Regions from separate parts of the Bacillus arachidis genome, predicted to be linked through region 1. Evidence: riboswitches for the same ligand, from Rfam matches in the RefSeq annotation. Region 1 holds a riboswitch; each other region holds the start of a gene.
The links. Region 1 has a riboswitch for S-adenosylmethionine ahead of mtnW (2,3-diketo-5-methylthiopentyl-1-phosphate enolase). Riboswitches for the same ligand answer to the same signal wherever they lie in the genome.
Positions count from the first base shown of each region.

Region 2: another riboswitch for S-adenosylmethionine. It lies ahead of QRY57_RS26540 (bifunctional O-acetylhomoserine aminocarboxypropyltransferase/cysteine synthase); the one in region 1 lies ahead of mtnW (2,3-diketo-5-methylthiopentyl-1-phosphate enolase).
Region 3: another riboswitch for S-adenosylmethionine. It lies ahead of QRY57_RS24610 (methionine ABC transporter ATP-binding protein); the one in region 1 lies ahead of mtnW (2,3-diketo-5-methylthiopentyl-1-phosphate enolase).
Region 4: another riboswitch for S-adenosylmethionine. It lies ahead of QRY57_RS15405 (MetQ/NlpA family ABC transporter substrate-binding protein); the one in region 1 lies ahead of mtnW (2,3-diketo-5-methylthiopentyl-1-phosphate enolase).

Region 1 is NZ_CP127376.1:3,574,301-3,578,622, reverse strand. Features, by position in the region: gene QRY57_RS19970 (methylthioribulose 1-phosphate dehydratase) at 1-304, opposite strand, end outside; gene QRY57_RS19965 (2-hydroxy-3-keto-5-methylthiopentenyl-1-phosphate phosphatase) at 301-960, opposite strand; gene mtnW (2,3-diketo-5-methylthiopentyl-1-phosphate enolase) at 957-2,201, opposite strand; SAM riboswitch class I at 2,266-2,371, opposite strand; gene QRY57_RS19955 (pyridoxal phosphate-dependent aminotransferase) at 2,424-3,614, opposite strand; gene QRY57_RS19950 (carbon-nitrogen family hydrolase) at 3,629-4,322, shown strand, end outside.
Region 2 is NZ_CP127376.1:4,831,010-4,835,331, reverse strand. Features, by position in the region: gene QRY57_RS26550 (YjjG family noncanonical pyrimidine nucleotidase) at 28-717, shown strand; gene QRY57_RS26545 (chloride channel protein) at 857-2,062, opposite strand; SAM riboswitch class I at 2,562-2,667, shown strand; gene QRY57_RS26540 (bifunctional O-acetylhomoserine aminocarboxypropyltransferase/cysteine synthase) at 2,759-4,057, shown strand; gene metA (homoserine O-acetyltransferase MetA) at 4,041-4,322, shown strand, end outside.
Region 3 is NZ_CP127376.1:4,434,388-4,438,709, reverse strand. Features, by position in the region: gene QRY57_RS24625 (toprim domain-containing protein) at 1-309, shown strand, start outside; gene QRY57_RS24620 (thioredoxin family protein) at 313-621, shown strand; gene QRY57_RS24615 (hypothetical protein) at 773-1,117, shown strand; SAM riboswitch class I at 1,243-1,352, shown strand; gene QRY57_RS24610 (methionine ABC transporter ATP-binding protein) at 1,556-2,581, shown strand; gene QRY57_RS24605 (methionine ABC transporter permease) at 2,574-3,239, shown strand; gene metQ (methionine ABC transporter substrate-binding lipoprotein MetQ) at 3,267-4,079, shown strand; gene metQ (methionine ABC transporter substrate-binding lipoprotein MetQ) at 4,184-4,322, shown strand, end outside.
Region 4 is NZ_CP127376.1:2,689,548-2,693,869, forward strand. Features, by position in the region: gene QRY57_RS15400 (acyl-CoA dehydrogenase family protein) at 1-461, opposite strand, end outside; gene QRY57_RS15405 (MetQ/NlpA family ABC transporter substrate-binding protein) at 475-1,293, opposite strand; SAM riboswitch class I at 1,355-1,444, opposite strand; gene QRY57_RS15410 (YdcF family protein) at 1,593-2,222, opposite strand; gene QRY57_RS15415 (GNAT family N-acetyltransferase) at 2,557-3,054, opposite strand; gene QRY57_RS15420 (GNAT family N-acetyltransferase) at 3,064-3,642, opposite strand; partial or broken gene QRY57_RS15425 (YjiH family protein) at 3,793-4,000, opposite strand; gene QRY57_RS15430 (GNAT family N-acetyltransferase) at 4,004-4,322, opposite strand, start outside.

The sequences.
Region 1 (4,322 bases):
CAATTGTATGGACATGTAAGACACATCCAGCTTCTGTATGATTGTAAATATGAGTATGCAGCAATGTTTCTGCTGAAGGACGTAAATCGGTTTCTAAAACAGCCTTTCCAGTATGATCAACTAATAGAAAATCATCAGGTGTAGTTTTCGTTTTATCTCTTCCACTTGCTGTAATAAGAAAGGTAGTTGGAGCATTGTTTACTTTTATTGAAATGTTCCCGCTTGTAGCAGGAAACCAGTTACGATCCGTTAATTCTTTCTTTAGTTTACTCAATTCTTCCCATTGGCGAAAAAGTTGTTTCATTTTATCACCTCCAACAATTGCTTAATTTCTGTCTGTATGTCATAAAACGTTTCAAATGCCGTATAGGAAATTTGATGTTCTCGGCATTTTGTAATGAGAAAATCACGAGCGAATACTTTATCAGCAAGTTTTGCAGCTTGTAAATCTGTAATTGAATCTCCAATTACAATATTAAAATCACCGTTTGAACTTAATTGATGAATCAGTGTCGATTTACAAAGACCGCATTTGTTTTTACAATCTTCATCACACGGATGGGGCCAGTTTACCTGAATTGTTTCCCCTGAAAAATCAGTCGTATTACAATAAATATGATCTGGGTTGATTAATCCTTTGAGAAGAGGGTAGACGAAAAAATCCATTCCTCCGGATATAATATGAAGTGAAATCTGATTTATTTGGACAAACTGTGCAAACTCTGAGAATCCAGCTCGAATCACCGCTGTTTCTTTTATAAAAGTAGTGATGTCATTTTGTAAGCTTGTAGGTAAAAGGGAAAACATCTCTCCAACACCTTCTTGAATAGAAAGTTCTTGTGATAGAATTTTTTGTTTAATCGTTTCAGCTTCTGGTGGAGCGAATTTCTCCATAATAGCAACGATATTATCATTGTTCGTAATCGTACCATCGAAGTCACAAAAAATTTGAAGACTCATAGCGTCACCTTGTGAGATGGATTTCCCCATAATTGCAGTGCAACATGTAAATCAGTGTTACCTGCTTCATGCAATGGTGTTCCTTGCAAAGTAGCATCAATCGCTGCTCGAAATGCTTTTCCACCGCCTTGTGCCCCAGCTGGATGACCATGAATACCACCACCTGCATTAATGACAACATCCTTGCCAAAATCACTAAGGATAAATGGAACAAAACCAGGGTGAATACCGGCCGATGGAACAGGGAAGCTTCGTTTTAAAGACGGATCTTTTTCAATTAGTTCATTTGTAATAAGAAGAGCTTCTTTTTTTTCTAATGCAACACTGCCGTATGGTGATGGAAATAAAGAGAAATCTGCACCAGCATAACGAAGCAGCTTTCCGAGTAGTAATGGATAAGAGAATCCATATAATTCCGATGAAGCGTATGCGCCGCTTACAGCAGGATGTGCCATAATTGGAATAGGTATATCATCGTCCTCAGCAAGTGATTGCAGTACATCTAATCCATATGAGAATACATTGAATAGAAGAATATCTGCACCGGCTGAGGCAGCACGTTTTGCAGTTTCTTTAAGATCATAGGTACGACCCGTTAAATTTACTGCATATAAAGTCTTATGACCGTATGTTTCGTATACGGACTGTAATACTTCTTTTCCAGCAGAAATTCGTTTTGTGAGCGGTGTTAATAAGTTTTCAAATAAGATTTCATCATCTTTTACAATATCTACACCGCCAATTGCTTGATCGCGCAATTGGGTTTTTAAATATCCTATATTGCGACCGATCATTCCCTTGAAAATACTCATCAGAAGTGGACGATCGTGAATATGTAAGAGATTTCGTATTCCCTCAATGCCAAATTTAGGACCAGGGAAATGTTCTTTTAAGTCATCTGAAATTGTTAAATCAATTAGTTTAACTTCGCCATCTAGCGATAATTTTCCAAATGCTGTTGTTAAAATAGCCGGTAAATCCGGGCTGAAATTTACTGACGGATAATGAATTTTAATGAGTCCACGTATTACTTTTTTTCCAAGATACGTATTTACACGCTCTTGCTCTTCCAACTCTTCGACATGAATGACGTTGCCTTTATGTTGTTTTAATTGTTCTTGTAATAAGTGTGGCAGATGAGTCCATGAACCAATTGTCAAACCGAGAGCGATTTGCTCTGCTTTTTGGTTTAAATGAAGAGAATCATCATGGATTAAATAGGTTGCTGTTATTCCGCTCATTTTCATAACCTCCTAGTTAAATAAAAAAACCTCTCAGCTAAGGAGAGGTTTTTTTACAACCAGCTCCTTATCTGTCAGCGTAACGCTGCGAGAATTAGCACCGTGCCTACAATTGTAGATCGGTTGCCGGGTTTCGTCGGGCTCGTCCCTCCACCTGCTCTTGATAAGAAGTATTTTGAAATGTTTTAATTTTTACGATATCTGAATTTTGACAGAGTTTTTTTACGATGTCAACGGTTTTTTGAAAATTTTCAATTTATCGATTCGTTGAATAGCTTCCTGTAGTCGCTCTTCTGTATGTAATAATCCAACACGAACGTAGCCTTCGCCATGTTTCCCGAACCCAACTCCAGGTGCAACTGCTACGTGCGCTTGTTCTAACAATAAGTCAGTAAATTGTTCCGATGTATAACCATTAGGAACGGGAAGCCATGCAAAAAATGATCCATTTGGTGCGAGAACATCCCAGCCAATTGAACAACAAGCTGTAATAAGTGTATTTCTTCGTGATTCATAGCGTTCAACAAGTTCATTCACACAAGTTTGTGAACTTAATAGCGCCTCACAAGCTGCCTCTTGTACAGCACCAAAAATGCTGACGTACATATGGTCTTGCAATACATTGATTGTTTCAATGACACTTTCGTTACCGATAGCAAAGGCGATTCGCCAACCAGCCATATTAAATGTTTTTGACAATGTATAAATCTCAATGCCAACATCTTTTGCACCGTTTGCTTGTAAGAAGCTCGTTGGTTTGTTGCCGTCAAAGCCAATTGCACCATAAGCAAAATCATGCACGACTAAAATATCGTGTTTATTGGCAAAGGAAATTGTTTCTTCAAAAAACTCTTTTGATGCAGTAGCACCAGTCGGGTTATTAGGGTAGTTTAAAAACATTAATTTTGATTGTTTGGCAATAGATTCATCAATTTTTGCATAGTCTGGTAAAAAATTATTTTCTGCTAATAATGGCATTGTTTCAAAGTTTGCTTTTGCTAAAGCGACACCTGATAAATAGTCAGGGTATCCTGGATCGGGGACAAGAATTGTATCACCCGGGTTTGTGAAACAAAGCGGTAATTCAACAAGCCCTGCTTTTCCGCCAAATAAAATAGCGACTTCTGTTTTAGGGTTTACTTTGACTCCGTATTCACGTTCATAGAACGCCGCAAAGGCTTTTTTTAAGCTTTCATGCCCGCGAAATGGTGGATATTTATGGTGAACTGTTTTTTCTGCTGCATGTTGTAAAGCTGTTACGATATGCGGCGGTGTTGGTTGATCTGGATTGCCTTGTCCTAGATTGATAACATCATGACCTGCTTCCACCACTTTGTTAACTTTTGCAACAAGTGAAGCGAAAAACTGTGTTGGTAAGGATGTTACAACCCTGGAAGGTTGAAAATGTTTCATACTTTCCACCTCTTTTGAAAATTGTTACAATTCTAGTGACAAATAATATAGCCTTTCCAAGTTTTTGTAAAGGGAAAATTGAAAATGAGGTGGATAAAATGAAAATCGCATGTATTCAAATGGATATTGCTTTTGGTGATGTGAAAATAAATATTGAAAATGCAAAGAAAAAAATAAAAGAAGCGATGCAAGGAACACCAGATATTGTCGTATTACCTGAACTTTGGACGACTGGTTATGATTTAGAAAGACTTCCGGAAATTGCAGATGGAGATGGGATCCAAACAAAACAGATTCTTTCAGAATGGGCACAGAAATATGATGTAAATATTGTCGGTGGTTCCATTGCGAAGCAAACAGAGCACGGTGTTACAAATACGATGTATATAGTGGATCGTGAGGGGAGACTGCAAAATGAGTATAGCAAGGTCCATTTGTTCCAGTTGATGAATGAACATAACTATTTAATAGGGGGGAGTGAAACAGGAGAATTTACATTGGATGGTGTACAGTGTGGTGGTGTGATTTGTTATGATATTCGTTTTCCAGAATGGATGCGTGTTTATACTGTAAGAGGGGTAAATGTGTTATTCGTTGTAGCAGAATGGCCGTTTGTTCGCTTAGCTCATTGGCGTTTACTCCTTCAAGCAAGAGCGGTTGAAAATCAATGTTATGTGGTTGCGTGTAATAGAGCAGGAGAGGATCCAC
Region 2 (4,322 bases), 1.3 Mb from region 1:
TTTATAGAAGAAAGGAAGAGAAGCAACATGAAGAAATATCAAACATTACTATTTGATGTCGACGATACATTATTAGATTTTAAAGCAGCTGAAAGAAAAGCATTACATTTGCTTTTTGAGGAACAAAAAATCCCTTTAACTAATGAAATTGAGGCACATTATAAAAAAATAAACCAAGATCTGTGGGAATCCTTTGAAGAAGGGAAAATAGCCAGAGATGAGGTAGTGAATACGCGATTTTCAATTTTATTCAGGGAATATGGCCAAGAAGTCGATGGATCATTGTTTGAAAAGAATTATCGTAGTTATTTAGAAGAAGGGAATCAGCTCATTCATGGGGCTTTTGAATTAATACAAGGTTTCCAAAGCGAATACGATTTATATATTGTTACAAACGGTGTTTCCAAAACGCAAGACAAGCGCCTACGCAATTCAGGATTACATTCATTCTTTAAGGGTATTTTTGTTTCAGAAGATACTGGTTACCAAAAACCAATGAAGGAATACTTCGATTATGTTTTTGCACGAATTTCTAATTTTTCTGTAGAGAAAGGATTAATTATCGGGGATTCTTTAAGTGCAGATATTAAGGGTGGGCAGCTAGCTGGATTAGACACATGTTGGTTTAATCCTGAAAAGAAGTTAAACGATAGCGGGATAGTTCCAACTTATGAAATTCAAACTTTTGATGAGCTGTATGGGATTTTAAAATGTTAGTTTTTTTGAGGTCTTAAATATTATTTTGTAATAGTCCATTTGTAGTGGCAATTTTATTTGTAAAAGTAAACATTCTTTACTCAAAAGGCAGTACCAACACTTTTATTGTGATGGTACTGCCTTTTATTTGTTCATTTTACTATTCGATATTTGCACCAGCTTCCTGTTTCTTCTCACTATGGTTAGGAAGTGGAAAAACATTACCAATCATTGCAGCTCCAATCATTGGTAACAATAAATTAATTGGGAAGAACATAAGTAATAATAATGTAATAGCGATTGGCTTTCGTATTGCATAGCTTGAAATGGCTGTCGTTATAATAGCTACAGAAGCAACTGGATCTAACGGTATGACAGTAGCTACAGCATATCCAATACTTGCACCAGCAAATATAATCGGAAAAATATGTCCACCACGCCAACCTGTATTTAAACAAACTGCCGTTATACATAATTTTAAAATTCCTGAAAGAAACAGGATCCAAAATGATAACTCTGCCCATTCAGTTACTAATTCTTTTAATTGGTGTTCTCCTGAAAACAGTGTATACGGAAGTAAAGTGCCTGCAATTCCTAGAAGAATACCGCCTATAATCGCTAATGTTAGTTTATACTTTTGAAAAGGATGTACTATTTTTTCTAATATATGTTCTATTTTGAAATAAAAATAGCCTGCACCGGCACCTATACAAATAAGGGGAAGAAAGGCCACCCATTCGCGGAGTGTAAAAGATCCTTCTCCAAAATTAACAATAAAAGATCCTCGATTATCAAACTGACTAAGCAATAAATATACAGAAAAACCAGCAAAAGTAGTAGCGAGATATACAATAGTCTTTTTCTCTTTAAAAGTTTCAGCAAGTTGTGTATCCTCATGCTCGCTTGGAGCTAAATAACCGAATAGCGGTGCATTAAAAATAACACTTAAGGCAGCGCCAATCCCAATTTCCGTTAGTTCGTGCATTCCTTTTAAAGTAAATTTAAAGCGATCACCAACCCATGTACAAAGTCCACCTATAATCCCAACAAGTGCTGCTTCTGGTCCTAAGCTTGCGCCAAATACTAAAACAATAATGGCTGTTAACGTAGCTTTATGTACAAATTGGTACTCAATTCTACCTGTCTTCTTATATTCACCCATTACTTCTGGCATTAAACGTGGGTATGTGCCGAAGTACTTCTGTGACAGTCCAACAAGAACACCGCCGATTATTGTTACACAAAGTGTGTAATAAGGTGGTAATCCCAATTCCTTAGGTAAATATCCCCAAATAAACTGAATTCCAGCATTTGTGACAACTAAAAATAACCAGACTGTAGCACCAACGATAGCACCTAGAAACATACCGTACACGATGAGTAAATAGTGCAGATTTCTCCTAATAGTCAATTGTTATGCCTCCTCTATTTATACGTTATTATGAAAAGTTAGAGATTCTGATACGAAGATAATTAAGTAATGAATTGAATATGCATATTATCTTTTTAAGAGAATTACTTATTCAAAATATATTACAAAAATCAGCAGTATTATTTTATGGGGTTCTGAAACATTCGTAAATGTAATCATATTTTTGTAAATATCTTGATGACCTGTATATAAAGTGTAACATGGTTAAAAATATTATGTTGCTTGTTACGATTAAATATAGCTCTATAATTTTACATAGTGAGTAGAGTTTTTAAAAGGTATTATTTTTCTTTAAATAGAAGTATTTTCTTCAATTTCTTAAATTTAAATTTTGAGAATGAACAATTAAAGTAGCAATACAATCTTTTAGAAATATTCAGAAAAATAATTGACATCAGGAAATTATTGCTATAAAATCAACGGTAATTACATAGTCTTATCAAGAAAAGGTGGAGGGACAGGCCCTATGAAACCTTGGCAACAGCCGCATAGCGGAATTGTGCCAAATCCTGCAGGTAATAAGCCCTGAGAGATAAGAAAGAGACTTTAGAGCGTGTTTTTAAACTGCTTCTTTCTTGTTAGGGAAAGAAGCAGTTTTTTTATTTTCTATAAAAGAAAGGAGAATGAGAGATGGGAGAATCATGGGGAAAAGGAACCATTTGTGTGCAAGGTGGCTATACACCGGAGAACGGTGAACCGCGTGTTTTACCGCTCTATCAAAGTACGACGTACAAATACGATACGTCCGATGATTTAGCGGCACTCTTTAATTTAGAAGCAGAAGGCTATATTTATACGCGTATTGGGAATCCGACACTAGCAGCATTTGAACAAAAATTAACAGAGTTAGAAGGTGGTGTTGGAGCTGTTGCAACAGCTTCTGGTCAAGCAGCTATTATGCTTGCTGTTCTAAATATTTGTAGCAGTGGTGACCATTTACTTTGTTCTTCAACCGTTTATGGGGGAACATTTAACTTATTTGGGGTAAGTCTACGTAAATTAGGGATTGAGGTTACATTCTTTAATCCAAGCTTATCTTCTGATGAAATTGTGGCACTTGCCAATCATAAAACAAAGCTTATTTATGCAGAGTCACTGGGGAATCCAGCGATGAATGTTCTGGATTTTAAAGAGTTTTCAGCTGCTGCGAAACAGTTAGAAGTACCATTTATTGTTGATAACACATTAGCAACACCGTATTTATGCCAAGCGTTTGAACATGGAGCAAATATTGTAGTGCATTCTACAACAAAATATATTGATGGTCACGCAAGCTCATTAGGCGGGATTGTCATTGACGGAGGAAACTTTGATTGGGCAAATGGAAAATACCCTGAGTTTGTCGAACCGGATCCAAGTTATCATGGTGTAAGTTATGTGCAGAAATTTGGGAAGGCAGCATATATTGTGAAAGCTCGTGTTCAATTATTAAGAGACTATGGAAACTGTATGAGCCCATTCAATGCGTATATTAGCAACATCGGTTTAGAAACTTTGCATTTACGAATGGAGCGTCATAGTGAAAGTGCTCTTGCAGTTGCGAAGTGGCTTGCTAGCCATGAACGTATTGAATGGGTAAATTATCCGGGTTTAGAAAGTAATGAGAATTATCAGCTAGTACAAAAGTACTTAGCAAAAGGAGCGAGTGGCGTTTTAACATTCGGCATTAAAGGAGGATTAGAATCTGCGAAAGAGTTCATTGCAAATGTGAAACTGGCAACGCTTGTGACGCACATAGCAGATGCAAGAACATGTGTGATTCATCCTGCTAGTACAACGCACAGACAGTTAACTGAAGAAGAACAGCGTTTAGCAGGTGTTACATCTGATTTAATTCGCTTATCAGTCGGTATAGAAGATGTTTCTGATATTATTGCGGATTTAGAGGAAGCGTTAGTTGGAGGCAAAGCACATGCCGATCATTGTTGATAAGGATTTACCGGCTCGTAAAGTATTGCAAAAAGAAAATATTTTTGTGATGACAAAAGAACGAGCTGAAACGCAAGATATACGTGCTTTAAAAATTGCAATTTTAAACCTAATGCCAACAAAGCAGGAAACAGAAGCGCAATTGCTCAGGTTACTTGGTAATACACCACTTCAATTAGATCTGCATTTGCTCCATATGGAGTCTCATATATCTCGTAATGTAGCGCAAGATCATTTAACAAGTTTTTATAAAACATTTCGTGAT
Region 3 (4,322 bases), 860 kb from region 1:
AAATCAGATAGAAGAAAGATTGAATCTATTATTCGGGAACCAGTGGAAATTGTTTGTACAAATGGTACAATTGGTTTGTCGAAAATGGATGAACTCATTGATCAGTTTTTTGATAAAGATGTATATGTACTAGTGGATGCTGATGCCGCAGGAGAGAAGCTTAGAAAACAATTTCGGAAAGAATTCCCGCAAGCTGAGCATATTTACATTGATCGTTCGTATCGTGAAGTGGCAACTGCTCCTTCTAATCATTTAGCGAACGTATTATGGGGAGCTGACATTGACGTTTATACAGAATATTTACGGTAAGGAATGATAGAAGTGATTGACTGGACAGGTGTTGAAGTAACAGCTCTAATAGCAGACCAAGAAAAAACAGTATTATATGTATATACACCGATGTGTGGAACATGCCAATTAGCAAAGAAGATGTTAACAGTGGTAGAAGCTACTATATCTGAATTGGAAATAGGAATGTTAGATTTAAACTATGCACCTCATTTAGCGCGAGAGTATGAAGTAGAAAGTGTACCTTGTTTACTCGTATTTGAGCGGGGAACACTTATAAAGAAAATATATGCATTTCATTCGGTTGAATATTTATATAAAGAATTACAGTAGGTGGCAAAGTTTTTGCCGCCTCGACATATTTCTTGGGAAATATGCCTGAAAGATAGAAGTGGTACGTTATTTGTCGAGAGAAAGTAACAGGATTGCTCTTTGAGAAGATGGAATGGTATTAGTAGAAAGTGATATGAAGGATGTGACTAGAATGGGATTATATTCGTTGCTTCAATCATTTGTAACATATGCTAATGCACAATACCATTTAGAACCGCTTCTTCGGCAAGGGGAAAAAACAATCAATTTTCGTTTAGGAGACGAGAGGTGCTCACTTCAAATTTCAAGAGAGTATATACAAGTTTTGAAAGAGGCGCGCGGAACAGAACAATTGATTTGCTTTCAGGAAGAAAACTTACGGAGGTTAGTTGCTGGGAATATTAGGTTACAAACATTGGTGAATAGCGGATGTGTTCAATATAACGGAACGTATCGTACGATGCTATTATTAGAATCAGTATTTCACATATGTAAACCAATGCGAGTAGGTGCTTAATATTCTGAAGTTTTACTTTTTGCGATTTTTTTTGTTGACATAGTGAGTGTATGTTGATACAATTCAAGTCATAAAATATAGACAATTTAATAAATTTCAAATCAGACGAAAATTTAATCTGATTTCTCTTATCAAGAGAGGTGGAGGGACTGTGCCCTATGAAGCCCGGCAACCGTCAACTTTTATGTTGAAATGGTGCCAATTCCTGCAAAGCAAATGCTTTGAGAGATGAGAGGAAGGGATCATGTTGATATATGCATATAAACCTTTCTGCTCATTCTAGGGGCAGAAAGGTTTTTTTGTTGTTTGAATGAGGAGGACATTCGAATAATAAGAGGAGCTAGAGCGAAAGATTACTCACATGAAAAAATAAAAAAATTGTAGAGTGAACCTGAGCGAGCCGCTTACGCTTTTTAAATACAAAAAGGGGTGAACATCATGATTTTATTAGAAAATGTAAAGAAAATATATAAGTCAAAAAGCGGTGATGTCACTGCTGTGGATAATGCCAATTTACAAATAGAGAAAGGCGAAATCTTTGGTGTTATTGGATATAGTGGTGCTGGAAAAAGCTCTTTGATTAGGTTGTTTAATCAATTAGAGAAACCAACTTCCGGACAGATCACGATAGCTAATCGTGTTATTTCAGCAATTACTGGTAATGAACTTCGCAAGGCAAGACAAGAAATCGGAATGATTTTTCAACATTTCAACTTACTTTGGTCACGAACTGTACGTGAAAATATCGCTTTTCCACTTGAAATTGCGGGTGTTGATAAAGCGGAAAGAAGAAAACGTGTGGAAGAGTTAATTCGTCTTGTTGGATTAGAAGGAAGAGGAGACGCATATCCATCTCAATTGAGCGGTGGGCAAAAGCAGCGTGTCGGTATCGCGAGAGCGTTAGCGAATAATCCGAAAGTTCTTCTATGTGATGAAGCAACTTCGGCTCTTGATCCAGAAACGACAGATCAAATTTTAGATTTACTATTAGATATTAATAAGCGCCTCGGTTTGACAATTGTACTAATTACACATGAGATGCACGTAATTCGAAAAATTTGTAATCGCGTTGCGGTAATGGAGAAAGGGAAGATTGTAGAAAGTGGTCCTGTACTTGACGTATTCCGTAATCCAAAACAGGATATTACAAAACGATTTGTACAGCAGTTAACTGATTCAGAAGATACAAATGAAACGATTGAGAATTTAATAGAAAAGTATCCAGATGGAAAAGTAATTCGCTTGCAGTTTATTGGTGAAGCGGTAGAACGTCCAGTACTTCAAAGGCTAATGCAACGCAGTGATATTGAAGTTAGCATTTTGCAAGGGAATATCGCACAAACGAATAACGGCTCTTACGGCAGTTTAGTCGTTCATTTAAACGGTGAGGAAACAGCGATCCAGCAAGCAATTCAAGGAATACATCAAGATCAAGTAGAGCTGGAGGTGATTACACATGGATAAGTTACTCGCAAATGTAGATTGGAATCAAATGCTAGAAGCGACAGGTGAAACATTATATATGACGGCAATCGCAGCATTTGCGACATTTGGTTTCGGTCTTATTTTAGGATTGTTACTTTTCATGACGGCAAAGGATAATTTGTGGGAAAACAAAGCGATTCACACAGGGATTGGAGCATTTGTAAATATTTTTCGTTCTATTCCATTTATCATTTTAATTATTTTATTAATTCCATTTACGAAGATTCTTCTTGGAACAATTCTTGGAGCAAGCGCAGCACTACCAGCTTTAATTATTGGAGCAGCACCGTTTTATGCAAGGATGGTTGAAATCGCACTTCGTGAAATTGATAAAGGCGTGATCGAAGCTTCAAAGGCAATGGGAGCGAAAACAAGCACAATTATTTGGAAGGTATTGATTCCGGAATCGCTACCAGCGCTTGTATCTGGTATTACGGTAACGACAATTGCTCTAGTAGGTTATACAGCAATGGCTGGTGTTGTAGGTGCTGGTGGGCTTGGTACACTGGCATATTTAGAAGGATTCCAGCGTGGAAATAACGATGTGACCATTGTAGCAACAATTTGTGTATTACTCGTTGTTTTCTTGATTCAATTTATTGGTGATTTTGTTACAACTCGAATTGATAAACGATAAAATAAAACGGGGAAGGGTGTTTATATCATGAAAAAATTATTACTTACAGCACTTATTTCAACTTCAATTTTTGGGCTAGCAGCTTGTGGTGGGAAAGATAAAGATGAAAAGACACTTGTTGTGGGAGCTTCTAACGTACCGCATGCTGTTATTTTAGAAAAGGCAAAACCTTTACTTGAGAAAAAAGGAATTGAATTAAAAATTGAAAAATTCCAAGACTACGTGCTTCCGAATAAATCATTAGCAGATAAGGACTTAGATGCAAACTACTTCCAGCACATTCCATACTTAGAAAAAGAAATAAAAGATAAAAAATATGATTTTGAAGTAGCAGGGAAAATTCACTTAGAGCCAATAGGAGTATATTCTCAAAAATATAAAAGCTTAAAAGACCTTCCAGACGGAGCAACAATTATTATGAGTAACTCTGTTGCTGACCATGGACGTGGTTTAGCAATCTTACAAAAAGAAGGTATTTTAAAAATTAAAGATGGTCTAGATCCTGTTAAAGCAACTACGAAAGATATTGCAGAAAATCCGAAAAACTTGAAGTTCAAAACAGATATTGAGCCTGGTTTATTACCACAAGTGTATAACAATAAAGAAGGCGATGCGGTTTTAATTAACTCAAACTATGCGATTGATGCAAAATTAAACCCAGAGAAAGACGCGATTGCAATTGAAGGAAATGACTCTCCATATGCAAACGTAGTTGCCGTTCGTAAAGGCGATAAAGATAAAAAAGAAATTAAAGCTCTTATAGAAGTGTTACATTCTAAAGAAATCGAAGACTTTATTAATAAAGAATATAAGGGAGCTGTTGTTCCTGTAAAAGAATAATAGGTTATAAAAAGGGCTGGTAAATGCCAGCTCTTATTTTGTACCTAGTAAAACTCATATACGATAAAAATTCTAAAAATTACAAAAAAAGAGGGTGGAATCTTGTGAAGAAAATTATATTATCCATTTTTATAGCAGTCTTTGTATTTGCATTAGCTGCTTGCGGCGGGAAAGATGAAAAGACACTTGTTGTGGGAGCATCTAATGTACCACATGCTGTTATTTTAGAAAAAGCAGAGCCTA
Region 4 (4,322 bases), 880 kb from region 1:
TTTATAACCCATTTATCACCTTTTTTCACAGCTAATGTTTCTGGTTTCCCGCCCCTTGTTGGACTCCCTGTCTTCGGTTCTGTTGCTGCTCGGTTAAAAAGAGCACCTTTTTTTACTTCTTCACAAAACCAAGAAAACATATCAGGTTGCCATGAGCGATTTTCCGCAAGTTCTTTCACAATTCCAAGGTGCCAACCAATTGATAAAGCGGTTGCTCCATCTCCCTCTGCAATTTTTTCTTGAAATAAAACAAAATCATACAATGAAATGGCCTTTCCACCGACATCTTTTGGTAATGTTAGCTTCGTATAACCAATATTTTGTAAATCTTTAATATTTTCAAAAGGAAAAGATCCGAGTTCACTCAGTTGATGTTCCCTTTCTGCAAATCGCGGAATGAATTCTTTTATTTTCTCCAATACGAGAACTTGTTCTTCTGTTTCTATAAATGATAATGTCATATCAAGATCTCCTTTACTTTAAGTAGTCAGGGAGCACAAACCCCTCAAATTGTTCTTCAGATTGAATCATCTTTTTAAACTCTGGTGAATGATATGCTTCAATTAAATCTTTCACAAATGGTTTTTCTTTATCTTCATCGCGAACAGTAACAATAATTCTATGTTGTGATGGTGTTTTTTCTAATTCCAGCGCTTCTTTTAACTTATGTCCAGATGAAATAACAAGGTTTCCGTTAATAATACCGTAATCTAAATCTTTCATAGCTCTTGGAATTTGTGGTGATTCAAGCGGTACCAATTTGAAATCTTTCTTTTTAAACGTTATATCTTTTTCAGAGATTGTTAAAATATTTACATTGTCTTTTAATTTCACCCAGCCAATCTCTTCTAAAATACGTAATGCACGTTCTAAATTAACTGGATCATTTGGTACCCCAATCTTCATTCCATCCTTCAAATCATCTAATGACTTATGTTTTTCAGAGTATACACCTTGAGGTGCTGATGGAACCTGAATAACGCTCGAAATTTTTGCATTATTTTCTTTTGCGTACGATTCCATAAAAGCAGTACTTTGAAATATATTTGCATCAATATCCTTATTTGTTAGGGCTGGATTTGTTTCGTTTGGTGAATTAAACTCAACAATTTTAATTTTATAGCCCTTTTTCTCTAAATATGGTTGAACTGCCTTTTTCACTTGATCACTGTATGGTCCTGGGGTAAACCCTAAACGAATTTCTTTTTGGTCACCTGCAGATGATTTTGCGCAACCAGAAATTACAAATAAACTGCATACGATACTTACTAGTGTAAAAAATAAACGCTTCATCTTTTCTCTCCTCCTACTAAAAAAACAACCTTACATATAAGAAGGTTGTCATTTCTTTTCCTTCTTATCTACTCGGAATTAGCACCTTTTTATCACATGATAGGTTGCTGAAGTTTCATTGGGCCGTTCCCTCCACTTCTCTCGATAAGATTATATTTGATTATGCATTTTATTGTGTCACTATTCCGATAAAAATACAAGGTTTTTATCGGAATTTTTTCTATAATTTGTAAAGTTATAGAAAAAAAGACAGACTCAGCAGAACTATTCTACCTTTGTCTATCCTTTTTCTTACTTTCTTAATCACCTTTCAAAGTACGTATAGGTAACGATGCAACATACCCAATATAAGAGCACAATTCTTTAAAAAAGAACGGAATTTCTGTATCTAATGTTTTATATGCTGATGTGGGAGTCGGCGATGCGTATGCATCCATCCCAATATGCTTCGCTATTCTCATCGCTCGCTTCATATGAAGAGGATCGCTTACGATTGTATAAGTATGTAAGCCATTGTCAATTCCAACTTGCTTAGCATTCTTCAAATTATCTTCTGTAAAACGCGACTGTGTTTCAATTAATATATCTTCATCCTTTACGTCATGCTTTAATGCATACGCTTTCGCAGTCCGTGCTTCTTCCAGCTCTGATTCAAATTTAGTACCACCTGTAAAAATAATTTTCTTAATACTTCCATTTTTATACAAGGAGATTGCATGATTGATTCGTTCGCGGAATACAGGAGACGGTTTTCCATTCCAAGAAGCCGCTCCTAGTACAACAGCAGCATCTGTAGGTACCTCATCTGTTTTAAAGCGATTACTCCAAATATCGTAAGCTGCATAACTAATAAATAGAATTATAGAACTAATCATAAGCAAGAACACTTGCAGAACTCGTCTTTTCTTACTTTTCTTATTTTGTTTCATTTGTACTAGCCTCCGCGCATCATCCATACTTCTATTAATTTAAAATGACCTTTTTCGAATCATTACATTTGAGTTTATTTAAAAGAAGGAACTTTTCTAAACAATCAATTCGTATTATAAAGGATTTTCATTCAAATAGAGGATTTTTAATTTACTATTATTTGTGGTTCATACTATATGAGCTTGATTTATGTACAAATTTCCTCATACAACTCCATTGTAACGAATTTTTTCACGGAAGGGAATGATGAAACAAAAGTATATAAAAGAAGTAATCATTTTGTAAGAAAAAAAGGTATATTTTCCTCTCTTAAGAGCATATACCTCTTCCGTTTCACTTTACAATCCAATATTTCATATGTTGTTCCTCAAGTACACATGTAAAGCCTATCTTTTCTAACACTCTACTCGAAGCGACATTACTCGTTAAACAATCTGCCTTAATCGTTTGCACTTCTTCATTCTGCTCCAGCCACTTAACAAAGGCCTTTGCCATTTCAGTTGCATAGCCTTTCCCTTGATATTCTGGTACAATGCTATATCCAATCTCTACTGTACCAGTTGAATCAGGAGCACCTTTACAACCCATATCACCAATAATAACATTATCTTCCTTATGAATAATAAGTCCGCTCCATTTACTTTGTTTCGGGCTTTTTCGTAAACTTTCAGCAATCCACGGCAAAATATCTTTATAATCTGGCATTGGCCATTCTAAAGATATTTTATACGATATGATTTCCTGTAGCTCTTCTCTCCCTTTTATCATTGCCTCGACAAGTTCTAATGTAAAGGGGATCATCTTTAGTCTCTTTGTTTCTAAATTTGTCATATTTGCCTCCTATTTATACATGTCCATTTTGTGTAGTAATCGATCTTTCACGATTGGCCACTCACTTGCAATAATGCTATATACTACCGCATCTCTTACATAACCGCTTGGTAACCTTCTCTCATTTCGTAATATCCCTTCTTTTACTGCGCCTAGTCGTTCAATCGCTCGTTGTGCTTTTTCATTTCGCAAGTCTGTTTTTATTTGCACACGCAGCATGTGTAATTCTTCAAACGCATATTGCAATAACATGTACTTACATTCCGTATTCACACTTGTTCGTTGTACACTCGGATGATACCATGTTTGGCCAAGTTCAACCGTTTTGTTATCATTTGAAATACTATACAAACGTGTACTGCCTACAACTTCATTCGTTTTTTGATCTATAACAACAAATGGTAAATCCGTTCCCTTCTCATATCGTTTTACTGCCGTTTCAACATATCGCTCCATATCTTGATAACTTTCCATTTTAGCTATTAAATACGTCCAAACTTCTTTATTCCCTTCCACAATTGCAAATAATTTTTCTACATCATTTGCATCCATTAATCGCAACATCGCTCTTTTGTTTACTATTTCCATAAATACATCCCCTTTTCTATGTATCTAGCTATATTATAGTTTGCAACATAACACATATCAAAATATTCAAAATTTCATTTTCTATCGATTAAAATCTAATAATACGGAAAAAGGACTTACTTTAAGAACATAAGTGTGTCTTTTCATCTCTTACAGTAAAACATATGCAATTGGCCCACTAATCACTAATGTTAAAATCGTTCTTTCAATATACAAAATTAATAAGTTCTGAAACTTTTCATGGTATATCCATAGATAAAATACATGGGATAGACGTCGAAAAAAGCAAAACAAATGATACGGATACAACCGCAATCACAATCTTAGTTACAAGCGGCGCACTAACGACAAGTAATGAAAACTATTTTTTTATCCTTTTTCGATATTTATTATGACCATCTGCCACGCCAAAATACTCAAAGCCATTGTTTTTATAGAATTTGTTTAGTTTAGTATTATTTGCAACACAATCTAACTTTAAGAACTTTTTGTCAGTGTGCATATTATCTTGAATCCACATCAAAATCCTTTCACCTATTCTCCTTTTCATATACTTAGGGATAATCGCCAGTCTATGTAAATATAGTGAATCAAAAAAAACATCTTCACCAAAAATATGGCGATCCCACTCACTTTGCGTGGAAGAAACTGTAAAAGTACCTATCATTTCATTTTCTTTT